DNA from 2 places in the Halioxenophilus aromaticivorans genome. Region 2 is predicted to be linked to the other one. Evidence: predicted binding sites of a transcription regulator. Region 2 holds the regulator's gene; the other holds the start of a gene.
What was found. Region 2 encodes sigma-54, which starts transcription at its own class of promoters, with help from an activator protein. Its sites were predicted from a motif close to GTTGGCACGNNNNTNGNNT; they were not measured.

Region 1: a site for sigma-54 is predicted at 3,678-3,696, ahead of ACGHM3_RS23400 (NarK family nitrate/nitrite MFS transporter). Genes of this name have one in related genera too.

What each region holds. Positions count from the first base shown of each region.
Region 1 is NZ_AP031496.1:5,503,466-5,511,280, reverse strand. It holds gene ACGHM3_RS23410 (circularly permuted type 2 ATP-grasp protein) at 1-1,788, opposite strand, end outside; gene ACGHM3_RS23405 (hypothetical protein) at 2,075-3,235, shown strand; gene ACGHM3_RS23400 (NarK family nitrate/nitrite MFS transporter) at 3,739-5,208, shown strand; gene ACGHM3_RS23395 (bifunctional protein-serine/threonine kinase/phosphatase) at 5,295-7,070, shown strand; gene ACGHM3_RS23390 (aldolase/citrate lyase family protein) at 7,159-7,815, opposite strand, start outside.
Region 2 is NZ_AP031496.1:4,180,863-4,188,677, forward strand. It holds gene ACGHM3_RS17930 (ABC transporter substrate-binding protein) at 1-269, opposite strand, end outside; gene ACGHM3_RS17935 (KpsF/GutQ family sugar-phosphate isomerase) at 708-1,706, shown strand; gene lptC (LPS export ABC transporter periplasmic protein LptC) at 1,790-2,383, shown strand; gene lptA (lipopolysaccharide transport periplasmic protein LptA) at 2,370-2,942, shown strand; gene lptB (LPS export ABC transporter ATP-binding protein) at 2,962-3,687, shown strand; gene ACGHM3_RS17955 (RNA polymerase factor sigma-54) at 3,980-5,638, shown strand; gene hpf (ribosome hibernation-promoting factor, HPF/YfiA family) at 5,879-6,169, shown strand; gene ACGHM3_RS17965 (PTS sugar transporter subunit IIA) at 6,166-6,624, shown strand; gene rapZ (RNase adapter RapZ) at 6,640-7,500, shown strand; gene ACGHM3_RS17975 (HPr family phosphocarrier protein) at 7,528-7,797, shown strand.

The DNA.
Region 1 (7,815 bases), 1.3 Mb from region 2:
GTGGTCGAGTACCACGCTCATGAGCTCTCGCTCTGGATTTTCGAACACGCCGTCTTTGGCTTCGGTGAAGCCGGGGTAGGTCATGGTGAGCTGAGTAACGGAATACAGGAGTTGCCGCTCGGCTTCCGCCGGCAGTTGGTTGGCGCCATTGAGCTGCATAAACACCGTGCGCAGCAGCCTCAGGGACATATCACTGCGTTCGGCATAGCGCCCCACCCAAAACAGGTTTTCCACCACCCGGCTAGGCAAGCTGCTGTCCACGGTTCGGTTCATCAACGGCGGCGGTGCCGCGGGGGCGTTGGCTTCGTCTTGCTCGCTGGGTAGCTCCACCCAGGTGTCTTTACTGACGGCACCCAGTTGGTTAGAGATTAATTGGTCGCGGGCGTTGGCGGCGGCGCGGGTTAGACCGCCAGGCATGACCTTATAGCCTTGTTCGTCAGCCACGGCGAAGGTACGCAGGGCGAAGGGCCTGGGTTGTAGACTGTTGTTGCGCCAGCAGGGGCCGGTAACTGGCTGAATATAATCCTGGGCAACGAAATTGGCGGGGGTTTGCTGTATTTGCAGCGACAAATCGTTGAGCTCGTTCTCCGACAGGCTGCTGCCATAGATGGCGTGGCTGTCGAAGTGGCCCTGGGCCGGTTTGATGCGCATTTGCCGCAGGTTATTGATGACGTAATCGCAGTCGTCTTTATCGCCGCACCAGTAAGTGGGGGCGCTGGGTAGGCGCAGGGTTTTGCCAAAAAAGTGTTCGCTAATGGCCGGTAGGTACTTCATTAAGGCGCCGGCTTCTAAAATGCCGCTGCCCAGTGGGTTGGCTATGGATACGTTACCGGCTCGCACCACTTCCAGTAGGCCGGGCACGCCCAGCTGAGAATCACCGCGCAGTTCTACTGGGTCGCAGTAGGAGTCGTCCACCCGGCGCAGAATCACATCAACCCGAGACAGACCGTCCAGGGTTTTCATCCACACGTGGCCTTTGCGCACGGTAAGGTCTTTGCCCTGTACCAGGGGATAGCCCAGGTAGTTGGCTAAAAAGGCGTGTTCGAAAAAGGTTTCGCTGTAGGAGCCGGGAGTGAGGATAACAATCCTGGGGCCCTCGCCATTGCGCAGGTTCTTGGTGGGGGCCAAGCGCACCATCTGGTTGCGCATAGTGTTAAAGAAGCTGCGCAACATGCGAATGCCGCTTTCGCGGAACATCAGTGGGAATACCCGCTGCATTACCAGGCGGTTTTCCAGCGCATAACCGGTGCCCGATGGGGCCTGGGTGCGGTCGCTGAGTACCATAATGCGGCCATCCGGTGTGCGGATAAGATCTGCGGCGTACAATATTAGCTGATGCTGGCCAGGTAAGTGGGTGTGATGGCAGGCGCGAATAAACCCAGGGTGGTTGTAAATGGCCTCTGGTGGCACCAAGCCTCGACGGATGATCTCTTGGTTGCCGTAGAGGTCTTTTAAGACGAAATCCAACAGCTGGGCACGCTCTACCAGGCCCACTTCGATTTCTCGCCATTGATCGGCGGACAAAACAATTGGCAGCGGGTCCAGCCCCCAAACCGAGGTGCGCCCGGCGGCACTGTAGATGGCGCCGTCGTCGCGCAGTATGCGGCGAATTTTATCGGTGCGATCGGCTAATCCCACCACGCCCATTTCTTCAACGCGAGACAACAATTGTTGCCATTGGGGCAGCAGCCTGCCATCGGATGCCAAGGCTTCATCTTGGCCGCCAGTGGCGTCATAGCGCAGCGGTTCGGGCGCTGGGCCGGTGGTTTGTGTTTGTTGTTGGGCCATTTAACTGAGACTTACGGTTTTGGTAAACGAAATACCCGAGAGTGTTGCTTGCGTGCTCTTAAAATTAAGTGTAGATCGCCATAAACGAATTGGCTCGGGCTGTCCGCAGGAGGGGCACAGGCAAACATTACCAGATGGTTAAGTATTTGAGTAGCTCTACACAAGAATCCGACCGGTTGTCGCCTAAAGCGTTTAATAACCGTTCCAGATGGTAAGGTTGACTACACTGACTTTCACGGTGTGATTCAGCGCCAAAGTACTTAACATTCTGCATAGGGACGTGCCAGTGTTCACCCGAGGTTTTACAGAAAACAGCTTTTCTACCAGCGTTTATAAGTTACTGGGGTGCCTGGGGTTGGTTGCTATGGTGGTGGCAGCTGTCGATACAAGGATGATGGCTCGGTGGCAAAACGCACAGCCGGAGAAGGCCCCGCCAAGCCCTAGCCAATTGGCCGTATCCCTGCCGCAAATGGCGCACAACACCGAGCTGGCAGGTTATTCCCTTACCTCACTAGCATCGGGGCCGGCCAGCGACCTGCTTACCGATGGCCATCTGTCTTCAACAGACATTGTTGGAACAGTGCCAGCATGGGCTACCACGCCCTGGCAAAAGGCCATGGTACAGGGGCAGCGCAACGAGGATTTGGTGTTAATGGCCATCGCCAGCCACGCCGATCTCGACCTCAAAGAGCGATATCTACTCGATGCCTACGCCTTCAACGCCGATGAAGTGCTCGTCAATTACCACGTACTGTCCCATTGCGTTCACAACCCGGCCTCCAGCTTGTGCGGGCTGCCTATAGTTGATTCGCTCATTCGCAATGACGGCGACAATATGGCCACGTTGCTCAACATCGCGCTTTACTACGCACGGCTGGGCGATAACCCCAGTGCCCTGAACTACCTAAACCGGGCGGCCCAGGGCGAACTCAAGGAAGACTACCTGTATCGGCATTTGGTGGCCGTGGACGCGTCCTTTCGGTATCACAATATTGAACGCAACGCTCAATCGCTGGGTGAGTCTTTACGTGTGGCGGTGAACAGCAGTGTTACGGATTACCGGCAGCTCAGCGCCCTGTGCCAGATAAATAGCGGCTCCACAGCGGTCCTGGGGGTGTGCCATCAGGTGGGTTTGCGGTTGCAAGCGCAAAGCAAAACTCTGTTGGATCAGCTGGTGGGCGCAAGCCTGGGGCGCCAATTTGCAGCCGGCGATCATGGGGCCCGGGGGTTCGCAGGTTCAACGACGGGTGCCGTGGCCGATTGGCCGGCGGACGCTGAAGCGTCGCAATTTGCCTGGGAAGGAAACGAAGCCTTGTTCGCCCGCCACGCAGAAAAACCAGTCAGCGATGATGCTTGGTACAGTTACCTAGCGGTGTACCGGGGGCAGGGTGAGCTGAGTGCAAACGAGTATTTGTATGGCTATTTGCAAGATCCTGTCTCCTTCTAGCCTATGTCTTTCTAGGTGTGCCTGCTTTAATTGGAGGAGTCTTCCATTATGTGGGGCTTCCATTAGTTACCGGCCTTCTCTCTATTAGCTTTCGCAACTTTCGCACCAGTATTCCCCGGATTGTCTTCCTTTTCGGGGTGCGTTTCCTATGGCTACTTTTCTCTCAGTCACACACCTTGCCCTCGGTTGCCCTATCCTTGGTTATGGGTAATCCCAGTTATTTGGGTTGTTGCAGCCTGTCGTGCGGCGGATGTATAAAACAAAATTGCACTAGAAGTGTCATGACCTTAAGGTTTGTGTAATCTGCTGGTGCATAATTTTCTTTGAATAAAGCACCATCGTTGCGCATAAAAGTTTTTCATGTCTCTCAGGGGTGCTGATAAGCAACTGAAATAAGTGGCTTTTTGGGGCCTTTTAAATAAATTTGACAGTTTTTGGTGCCTTAGGCACGCTTCTTGTAATACTGGCGGCAACTACACACCTTTATTAGGAGTTCTGCCGCAATGAGCACCGAAAAGTTCAACCTGCTGTCGTTTACCGGCAAGATGCGAGTGTTGCATCTTACCTGGATTGCCTTCTTTATCACCTTTGTGGTTTGGTTCAACCTTGCCCCCATGTTACAAGCCATCAAAGCAACTCTGGGCTTAACCGATGCCGAAGTAAAAATGCTACTGACGCTCAACGTTGCACTGGCCATCCCGGCTCGGGTGATCGTCGGTATGCTCACCGATAAATACGGCCCGCGCATCGTTTACTCCGCGTTGCTAGCGCTCTTTTCCCTGCCTTGCTTTGCCTTCGCCATGGCGGACACTTTCACCCAGGCCGCTATCGCTCGGTTCTTGTTGGGTGGTATTGGTGCCGGCTTTGTGATCGGCATTCGCATGGTGTCTGAGTGGTTCCCGCACAACGAGCTAGGCACCGCCGAAGGCATTTATGGTGGCTGGGGCAACTTTGGTTCTGCCGCCGCTGCCTTTACCTTGCCAACCGTTGCGCTTATTTTTGGTGGCGATGACGGCTGGCGCTATGCCGTCGGTATTACCGGCGTTATTTCGCTGGTGTACTCGTTTATCTTCTACGCTTCAGTCAGTGATACCCCCAAGGGCTCAACGTACTTCCGTCCTAAAAATCTGGGCGCCCTGGAAGTTACCAGCAAGGGCGATTTCTACTTTTTGCTGTTAATGAAAATCCCAATGTACGCCATTCTGGCCTTCCTTACCTACAATCTGTCACCCGCCAAGATGGGCATGCTTAGCCAAACCGCGGCCATCGGCATCTGGGTATTCTTAGTTGCGCTGTACTTTGTGGAAGTGAAAAAAATCTGGGATGTGAACAAAGACGTGTTCCACACTCCAGTGCCAGAAATGCACCAGTACCAATTCAAGCAGGTGGCCGTTCTTAACGTGCTTTACTTCGCCACTTTTGGTTCTGAGTTGGCGGTGGTGTCTATGTTGCCGTTGTTCTTTGCCACAACGTTTGAGTTGTCACCCGTTATGGCCGGTATGGTTGCCTCAGCTTACGCCTTTATGAATCTGATGTCTCGCCCTGGTGGTGGTTGGTTGTCGGATCGCTTTGGTCGCAAGCCGGTGTTATTGATTCTTACCGCTGGTTTGGCCATTGGTTACTTTGCTATGGGGCAGGTTAATAGCTCTTGGCCATTGTGGTTGGCCGTAGTGGCTGCCATGGCGTGTTCTTTCTTTGTACAGGCCGGTGAGGGTGCTGTATTTGCCGTGGTGCCTTTAATTAAGCGTCGTTTAACCGGCCAAATTGCGGGTATGACCGGTGCCTACGGTAATGTGGGAGCAGTAACCTATTTGGCGGTGTTTGCAGCCGTGGATGCCAGCACCTTCTTCTTCGTTATCGCGGCCACCGCAGTGTTGGGTTTTGTGGCCCTCTTATTCTTGGAAGAGCCGCAGGGCCAAATGGCAGAAGTGCGCGAGGATGGCTCGGTAGAGCTAATCAACGTATCTTCCTAAGCGCTGCGCGCATCCGTTGCAATACCAAAAGGGGTGCTATTATGGCACCCCTTTTTGATGGGTAACTCTTTCTCGGCCGGTAACCAATGATGACTAAAACCAAAGCCGCCACCGCCATAGAATCCGGTGTGCTACAACCAGACACACTCAAACTCAGCATTGGTGGTTACAGTGATGCCGGTGCAAAAGACGGCAACGATGATGCCTTCGCTGCTTACACACCAGAGGGCTCGGTTAAGCTGATCAAAGGCGCGGTGGCATGCATTGCCGATGGTGTCAGTTGTAGCGAAAACTCCCACATCGCCAGCCAAACCAGCGTGACCAATTTTATTAGCGACTACTACGCCACACCGGATAGCTGGTCCATCCGAGATTCGGTTAGCCGAGTGCTCAAATCGCTTAACAACTGGTTGTTTTCCCAAGGCGGGCTGTTAAATCGCAATGACGACGCTTACGTCACTACGTTTACCGCGGCGGTCATTAAATCCACAACGGCTCATATCTTCCACGCCGGCGACACCCGAGCCTATTTGCTGCGTGACAATAAGTTGGAGTTGCTCACCCAGGATCACTGTCGTTTTTTGGCCGGCAATAAAAGCCACCTGGTGCGTGCATTGGGAATCGATACCCGCTTAGAAATGGATTACCTGCCAACGGAATTAAAGCAGGGCGACGTGCTGTTTTTGTCCACCGATGGTGTGCACGAATTTGTGCAGGAACAAGACATTATAGCCCTGGCGCAATCTCCCTCTCTCAGCTGGGAAGAAAAAGCCAAAGCTATTGCCGTTAAGGCCTTGGCAGGTGGTAGCGACGATAACGTCACTTGTTTACTGGTCAGTGTGGATGAGCTGCCACTAGAAGACATAAACGAATCTCATCGGGCGCTGACCGAATTAATTATTCCGCCAGTGCTGGATGTGGGTATGAAGATTGACGGCTACGAAGTATTAAAGGTGCTTTATAGTGGCACCCGCAGCCACGTGTATTTGGTAAAGCACCCCAATTACCAACGGCCTCTGATACTCAAAGCGCCCTCGGAAAATTTCACCGAGGATGCCCAATATTTAGAGGGTTTCATTCGAGAACAATGGGTAGGCCGAAAATTAAATAGCCCGTACGTAATGAAAATTCTTCCTCACGATGGAGAAAAGTTTTTATACCATCTGTGTGAATACGTCGAAGGTGAAACGTTAAGGCAATGGATGCTGGAGCATCCTTTACCGTCTTTAAATAGCGTGCGTGATTTACTGCAGGAAATTATCCGAGGTCTGCGTGTGTTTCAGCGAGCAGGAATGGTACACCGCGACTTAAAACCGGAGAACATTGTTATCGGCAACGATGGCAAAGTCAAAATTATTGACTTGGGTACCGTGCAGGTAGATAGCTTGGAGGAAGTGGGCAGCGTACTAGAAAACGGTGTGCCCGTGGGTTCTGTAAATTATATTGCACCGGAATACTTGTTGGGAGGTCATGGCGTGTTTCAATCGGATTTATTTTCTCTTGGCGTTATTACCTACGAGATGCTCACAGGCTCAGTACCCTACGCTTTAGAAAATGCCCACCGCTCACCGCCCAAACAACTGCACCAATGGCACTACCAAAGCTTAAAAACAAAACGTAAAGATCTACCGGCATGGGTGGATATGGTTTTAGAAAAAGCCTGTAATCCCTCGGTGGCTCGGCGCTACCCCGCGTATTCGGAATTTCTTCACGACCTAACCAAACCCAACCCGGTAATGCTGCGGCAAATTAACCAAGCGCCTTTGATGGAGCGTCATCCAGAGCGCTTTTGGATGGTGGTCTCGGCGATACTGTTTTTACTGGTAATGGTGCAGGCGTATCTGCTGGTGGCGGCTGGCTAGTGCTGGCCCATTGATCGGCCTGCGAAATGGTCGTTTTGTTATCGCTAGCGCTACCGAATTTATCTGTTCTAAGAAATAATCTAGTCAGTTACGGCAAAACCTTCCCTTGAGCTAATTCCTGCCGTATAAATGTCTTTAATGATGATCGCTCCTGTTCCCATGATTTGGCTGAAGAGCTGGCACACTCATTTAAAAAGCGGCGAAATGTATCAACCTCGGTGATTAACTTCGAGTCACTGTTGGCGGCTTCGAGAAATGCTCTGGTAACCAGCGCCCCGGTAGCGTTTAGCCTTGGGTATTGGCTTGCAACTCGCCAGCCAGGAATGGGCAAGCGTTGGTCGTCAATACAGGTCACGCCGCCAACGTGGAATGGTAAGCCTGCTCCGTTTACGACCTTGCTAACATGTTCAGCAATCCAATGTGTTAGTGTTTCAAAGCGGGACGGGATATTGAGCGAAATTTTTAGATCGGTTAAGCCAATATGAATCTCATCGATACCCGATATCTTAACCAAGTCTTCGATATAAAAAATAGCGGCGGCAGTTTCTACCAGCAGGATAGTGGTAGCACGGCCATTGACGAGCCGAGAGAAATCCTTAACCTCCTGTGGCCGATGAAAGTAGGGCAACATTATATGCGTAGCGCCAATATCCAGAGCCGCGTTAATCTCAAACTCGCTACCAGCATGCATGCTGTTTACTCTTACAAATAGCGGGTGGTGATCAATGGCTCGGCGGATGTCTTC
Region 2 (7,815 bases):
ATGATCTCATCCAGCGCCACGGAAGCATCTTCCACGGAAACTTCCTTGGTTTGCGTTTTACGCACAATGCTCATTACCTCTTCGGTAACCTCGCTTACCACCTCGTGGGCGCTGACTTTATCGGCGGCACGCTCGATGGCGTGCACTTCTACCCCCTGCTCGACCTCCGGCTTGGCAGTGTCGGCAGCGTACACCAACGGGCTGGCCAACGTTGCCACTGCTATAGCGGCGATCATCGCCGAAGAAATAGGTTTAAATTTTACTAACATGTTGCGTTCTCCCTACGCCAGTAGGTGCTGGCTAACTATACTCATGCCGTGGATTCTAGCGGCTGAACTTCTTTCACTCAATGCACACAAAGTTACCGCAAAGATTCCGACGCCACACCAAGGTTTAGCCATCTTTACGTCTAGGCTTTGCACAAAGCGCTCAAATTTTTGTGGCTTCGCTCAATACGAGAACCGACGCATAGACAACAAAGGCGCCGTAAAGGTCGCATTAAGGGAACATTGATTTAACTTCAACCCACACCTATGGGGCTAAACGTGATAAATTCCGCGCAAATTTTGAGGCAGGATACCCGGCGTTCGGTGAACCGGCGCTAAACACCGCCTCGCATACCCGAACGCTACGACACCGAGCAACGCCACTAGGTTTACGAGAATCGCCACTTTTTACACTTTTAATAGAAAATTACTTCTTTGCGTATGAACAATCGGCCCGCGCCTAACTCTGTATCCGCCCAAACTCTTAAAAACACTGCCATCCGCACGATTCGCATGGAAATTGACGCCATTGCCGAGCTACAAGCTCGAATCAATGATCAATTCGTTACCGCCTGCAAGTTGATCATGGCCTGTCCTGGTCGAGTGATTGTCTCCGGCATGGGCAAGTCCGGCCACATCGGCCGCAAAATTGCCGCCACCCTGGCCAGCACTGGCACCCCCGCATTTTTTGTGCACCCCGGTGAAGCCAGCCATGGTGATTTGGGCATGATCACGGCTGACGACGTGCTCATCGCCATATCTAACTCTGGGACATCCGCCGAGCTTCTGGCCTTAATGCCCGTGCTAAAACGCATGGGTACCAAGATCATCAGCATGACTGGTAACGATGAAAGCCCCCTTGCGGAACACGCCGAAGTTAACCTCAACATCGGTGTACAAACCGAAGCCTGCCCGCTGGATTTAGCCCCCACCTCCAGCACAACGGTTACCTTGGTAATGGGTGACGCCCTGGCTGTAGCACTGCTAGAAGCCAAGGGCTTTAGTGCAGAGGATTTTGCCTTTTCCCACCCAGGCGGCGCACTGGGGCGCAAACTGTTACTAAAAGTCGCCGACATCATGCACAAAGACGGCGAAGTACCGGTAGTAACACCTGCCACGGCAGTGTCACAAGCATTAGTTGAGATGACCCAGAAAGGTTTCGGCATCACCACGGTGGTGGACGAAACGGGCCAGCTACTAGGCGTTTTCACCGACGGCGACCTACGCCGGCACGTGGACCTGGGGACGGACTTGGGTAAAGCCACCATGATTGATGTAATGACTCGCGCCCCCAAAACCGTGGATAAAGATCTGCTGGCGGTGGCCGCACTGAATCTTATGGAAGACAATAAAATTACCGCCGCCGTGGTGGCCGACGAACAGGGCTCGGTGGCGGGCATTATTCACTTGCACGACTTACTGCGTGCCGGCGTGGTGTAAACCAGACATGCCGTTTCGAGAAGTCTTGTGCCAAAGCTGGTTGGCGTTTCTATTAGCGCCCTTATCATTGGCGGATGTAACCCATGGCGCGTAGACTGCTGACGCTGGCATTGGTCGCCGTATTGGTTATTGCAGCGGTTTTATTGGTGGACAACCCCACCCTAGAAGAGCCACAACAGCAGGCGCCACAGCAAAATACCCCTGGTGCAATTATTACCGCGGCCACTACCCGACAATACGATGCCAATGGCCAGCTACAATATGTGTTGCAGGTGGATAGAGCCGAGCAGTACTTTCGCTTTAATCAGCAGGATAAACCTCTGGCCACGTCTCGCGGTTACACTGATTTAAGCTCTCCACGCTTGGTGTTGCATTCGGACAGCAACCCACAGCCCTGGCACTTTAGCGCCGATCATGGCCGCACAGAAAACAACGGCAATCTTATTACGCTGTGGGGTAATGTAGTGGCAGAGCAAGCCCTAGCTGGTGGCGGACAATACCGCATAGAAACTTCGCGCCTAAGGGTGGAGCCTTTGCTACAGCAGGCCACGAGCCAGCAGCCCGTGACCATTCGTTCACCGCAGGGCTTGGGCAACTCCACTGGCATGAGCATTGATATGCCGCAACAAACTGTTACGTTGAATTCACAGGTAAAGGCAACTTATGAAGCCAAGTAAACGCACCATTGCACGGGCCTTAGCCGCTGCCTGGCTGGTGACCCTAGCCGCCAGCTGGATACCTAACGCCCAGGCGCTACCAGAAGACCGCGACCAACCCATCGAAATCAACGCCGACCGCGCCGTTCGTAACGAAAAAACCGGTGTGACGGAATTTGTTGGCAACGCCCTACTCAGCCAAGGCTCGCTGTCCATTGCCGCCGACACCATTACCATCAATTACAACGACAACGGTATACGCGATATCCTGGCAGTGGGCACGCCGGCTGTGCTTCACCAAATACCCAACCCAGAGCAAAGCCAGGTAACCGCCAAAGCCAACCGTATCGAATACAGTGTTGGCGACGAAGTCATTAACTTAAAAGAGCGCGCCAGCATTGATCAGGATGGTTCGGTCATAACCAGCGATTTGATTCGTTACGACATCAATCAGTCTATGGCAGAAGCCAGCGGTGACAATCGGGTGAATATTATTATTCCACCTAGCAATGCCCGAACAACCAACCCGCCGACATCGGAATCCGACAACAGCGACGCTATCCCAAACGACCCCAAATAACCGACTTCAGCTAGATTTCATGGCCAAACTCAGCGCACAACATCTCGCCAAGGCTTACCGCGGACGCCCCGTGGTGACAGACGTTTCATTGGAAGTAAACACCGGCCAAGTGGTCGGCCTACTCGGCCCCAACGGCGCCGGTAAAACCACCTGTTTTTACATGATCGCGGGGCTGGTGCCGGCAGACAACGGCCAAGTTTTTTTAAACGACGAAGAAATTTCGAGTCTGCCAATGCACGGCAGAGCACGCAAGGGGCTGGGCTACCTACCGCAAGAAGCATCGATTTTTCGTAAGCTCAGCGTACGTGATAATCTCCTGGCGATTTTAGAGACACGGGCCGACCTCAACAAACAGCAGCGACTGGACAAATGCCAGCAACTGCTGGAGGAATTCCACGTCACCCATGTGCAAGACAGCCCGGGCATGGCCCTGTCTGGTGGTGAGCGCCGGCGTGTAGAAATCGCTCGCGCCCTGGCGGCGGAGCCGCGCTTTATCTTATTGGACGAGCCCTTTGCAGGGGTCGACCCGATATCGGTGTCTGATATCAAAAACATTATTGAACATCTGCGCAGCCGCGGTATCGGCGTGTTAATCACCGACCACAATGTGCGCGAAACCCTGGATATCTGCGAAAAGGCGTATATCGTCGGCGGCGGACAAATCATTGCCGAGGGTAAACCCCAAGAGGTACTGGCCAACCAATTGGTGCGTGATACCTACCTGGGGGATAAATTTCACCTTTAACGAAGCAAATTGCCCTGCCCCTTTACGCGAGGCCAATTATGCGCGACTATACCGGGGTAGCGCCCTTTTCTAGTGCGCCCAAAGCCGCCTAACAGGCACCTTTCTCCCGGTGGATTGATCCGCCAAATCTCCTTATATTTTCTTCACACAAAACACATAATTTTTAGGCATAAAAATTGCTTAAATTTGTTGCGCGTTCACCGGTTTCGGTACTACACTGCCAAGACGGCAGCGGAAAGTCCCTGCCCAGATTTTTATTTGGCGTACCAACACCGGATCGATTAGCCGCATTATGAAGCAGTCTCTACAGCTTAAGCTCGGTCAACAGCTCACCATGACCCCCCAACTGCAACAGGCCATTCGCCTATTGCAGCTTTCCACGCTCGACCTACAGCAAGAAATTCAAGAAGCGCTGGAATCCAACCCCATGTTGGAAATGACAGAGGGTGAAGATCAATCCGGCAGCGACGGTGACAGCAAAGACAGCGGCGAAGCCAACTCAGAAGGCGCCAACACCACTGAAGCCACTGCTGCGGAAAACACAAGCGACGACAACAACACAGAAACCGCCAGCGATAGCAACGACGATTGGCAGGACAACATCCCCGACGACCTACCCGTCGACACCAATTGGGACGATATCTACCAAGGCAGTGGCCCCTCCAGCTCCGGCAGCGTCGGCCCAGAGCGCGATGACAGCTACTTTGATAGCCAAATTGACAACTCGGAGACACTGCAAGAGCATCTGCTCTGGCAACTGAATTTAACCCCCATGTCAGATCAAGATCGCAGCATCGCCATGAACATTATCGATGCCGTGGCGCCCAGTGGCTTGTTAACCTCCACCATTGAAGAGATTTACCTCGGTTTGATCGGCCAATCCAGCCCATCTGAAGCCGAAACGACAGAAGCGGATAAAGAGGATGCGCTATCGGCAGACAGTGAAACGTTTGAGGATGGCGACACCGCTACCGAAGCCGAAACTGTGGTATCTAGCGCTACCGACTTAGACGACGAAGATAGCCTGAGCATTGAGGAAGTACTGGCCGTACAGCATCGTTTGCAGCTGTTTGACCCTATTGGCTCGTGCAGTGAAGACCTGGGCCAATGCCTTTTGGTGCAGCTGAATCAGTTCCCGGCGGATACCCCGGCGTTGAATTCCGCCAAGCTGGTAGTACGTGAACACCTGGCACAATTGGGAAACCGCGACTATAAACAAATTATGCGCCGCGGCCGGATGAAAGAGCCTGAATTGAAGCAGGCTATTTTGCTGATTCAGCAATTGACTCCCCACCCCGGTGAATTGATTGGCAGTAGCGAGACCACCTATATAGTGCCGGATGTATTTGTCAGCAAAAAGGACGATCGTTGGAGCGTAGAGCTGAACCCAGAGATCGCGCCCAAAATTCGCATTAACAACAGTTACGCAAACTTGGTTAAGCGCGCGGATAGCAGCGACGACAACACCTTCCTTCGAGACAACTTGCAAGAGGCACGTTGGTTTTTGAAAAGCCTGCAAAGCCGTAACGAAACTTTGCTGAAAGTGGCGAGCTGTATCGTTGACAAGCAGCGCGGCTTCCTTGACCATGGCCCTGAAGCGATGAAGCCATTGGTTCTGCACGATATTGCCGAAGACGTCGGCATGCACGAATCGACCATTTCTCGAGTCACTACACAAAAGTATATGCATACACCCCAAGGCATATTTGAGCTGAAATATTTCTTTTCTAGCCACGTCAGTACCGACGGCGGCGGCGAATGCTCCTCTACGGCCATCCGCGCCATTATCAAAAAGCTGGTTGCCGCGGAAGACCCGAAAAAACCGCTCAGCGACAGTAAAATCACCAACTTATTATCGGATCAGGGTATTCAGGTGGCGCGCCGTACCATCGCCAAATACCGAGAATCTCTGGGCATTGCTGCGTCTAACGAACGCAAGCGCCTGGTGTAAATATCAGCAATTAGCACGGCAAACAGTCAGGGATGTAATTTACCCCTGCCAGGCACTAAAAAACTGGAATTTTTAGTGCCAACGAAACTCACAATAACAACAGAGAAAAATCAAGAACAACAGCGAAGTAACAGGTTTTCACCGCGCCGGATCGCCGACGTGGTGGCAAAGGCGGCCCAGCCGCCAAAAAACCAACCGGCCCAACATCTGCAAGGGCCAAATCGACAAAGAGGAAACGCAATGCAAATCACTATTAGCGGGCATCACGTCGAACTAACCGACTCAATTAAAGATTATGTAAACAACAAGCTGTCCCGCCTCGATAAACACCACGGCCAGATAACCAACACCAACGTCACCCTCTCAGTTGAAAAAATGCGGCAAAAAGCCGAAGCTAACATCCACGTGAGCGGTAGAGACTTCTTCGCCAACTGTGAATCCGAAGATCTATACGCTGCCATTGACGGCCTAACCGACAAATTAGACCGACAGCTACTCAAACACAAAGAGAAAATCAGTAGTCATCGATGACCACCAAACTGTCTTCCATTTTAGCTCCAAGCCGTGTCGTATGCGGCTTGGACGGCGTTAGCAAAAAGCGCGCACTGCAAACCATAGCCAATCACATTGCCGAAGACCTACCGGTATTGGATGCCGAAGAGCTGTTCCGCCGTCTTATGGCCCGTGAGCGATTAGGCTCTACCGGTATAGGCCAAGGTATCGCCATACCCCACTGCCGTTTAGAGAACTGCTCCGGTACCTTAGGGGCCTTTTTCAAGCTCAGCGACAAACTCGACTTCGATGCCATAGACGATGCACCGGTGGACTGTATTTTTGCCCTGCTGGTACCTGAAGAAGCTGACGATTCACACCTACAAACATTGGCCGCCATCGCGCGGACCTTCTCCAACCCCGATTTGATGCAACGCATTCGTCAGTGCGACGATAGCGAAACACTCTACCAAACATTGATTAGCGCCGACTAACAACGGGGATACCACATGCAACTTGTCATCATCAGTGGTCGCTCTGGCTCCGGTATTAGCAGCGCCCTGAGGGTGCTCGAGGATGCTGGCATGACCTGCATAGACAACCTGCCCGTGGCTCTGCTGAGCCACTTGGTAGATACCACCGATGATACTGAGCTGCGCTGTGCGGTGACCCTGGATGCGCGCAGCAACCTGGGCCAACTGGCCAATTTCCCAGCACTGTACCAACAATTAAAAAGCCAGTGCCAATCGGTACAGGTGATCTTTCTCGATTCTCGGGACGACATTCTGCTCAGACGCTTCAGCGAAACGCGACGCAAGCATCCTTTAACCAGCGTTGATGTGGGCCTTAAAGATGCCATCATCCAGGAATCCGAACTGCTGACTCCGGTGGTGGACCACGCCGACTTAGTAATCGACACCAGCAATTTAAGCCTACACGCACTGCGCGACTTGATTCGCAAAGCGGTGACCGGCGCCGAGCACATGGACCTGGCTGTGCAATTTCAGTCTTTTGGGTTTAAGCGCGGCGTGCCCGCCGAAGCGGATTTAATTTTTGACGCCCGTTGCCTGCCTAACCCCTATTGGGTGCCAGAGCTAAGAGCCTGTAGCGGCAACGACGACAAAGTGATCGAGTTTTTAAGTCAAGAACCGCTGGTGGCAGAGATGCTAGACGACATAAAAACCTATGTACGCAAATGGCTACCCCACTACGCGGCCTCTAATCGCAGTTATATCACCGTGGCAGTGGGCTGCACCGGCGGCCAGCACCGCTCGGTTTACCTATGCAATCAATTAGCAAAACAATTTCGGGAGGAACCCAGTAACCCACTGCAAACCGACGTACTTGTGCGTCATCGAGACCTGCACTGATGCCCAACCGATAACTATAAGAGCGCTATGCTGCAAGAAACCCTCACCATCATCAACAGCCGCGGCCTTCACGCCCGCGCTGCGACCAAACTGGTCAAAACCGCACTCACTTTCGACTCAGATATTCATATAGAGTTTGATGGTAAAACCGCCGACTGCAAAAGTGTCATGTCCATACTTTTATTGGCCGCTACGGTTAATTCTGAAATTACACTCACCGCCACAGGCTGCGACGAGCAAAACGCCATCGATCGAATCAAAGCCCTATTCAGCAATAAATTCGGTGAAGATAGCTAAGCGCTAAAATCTATAGCC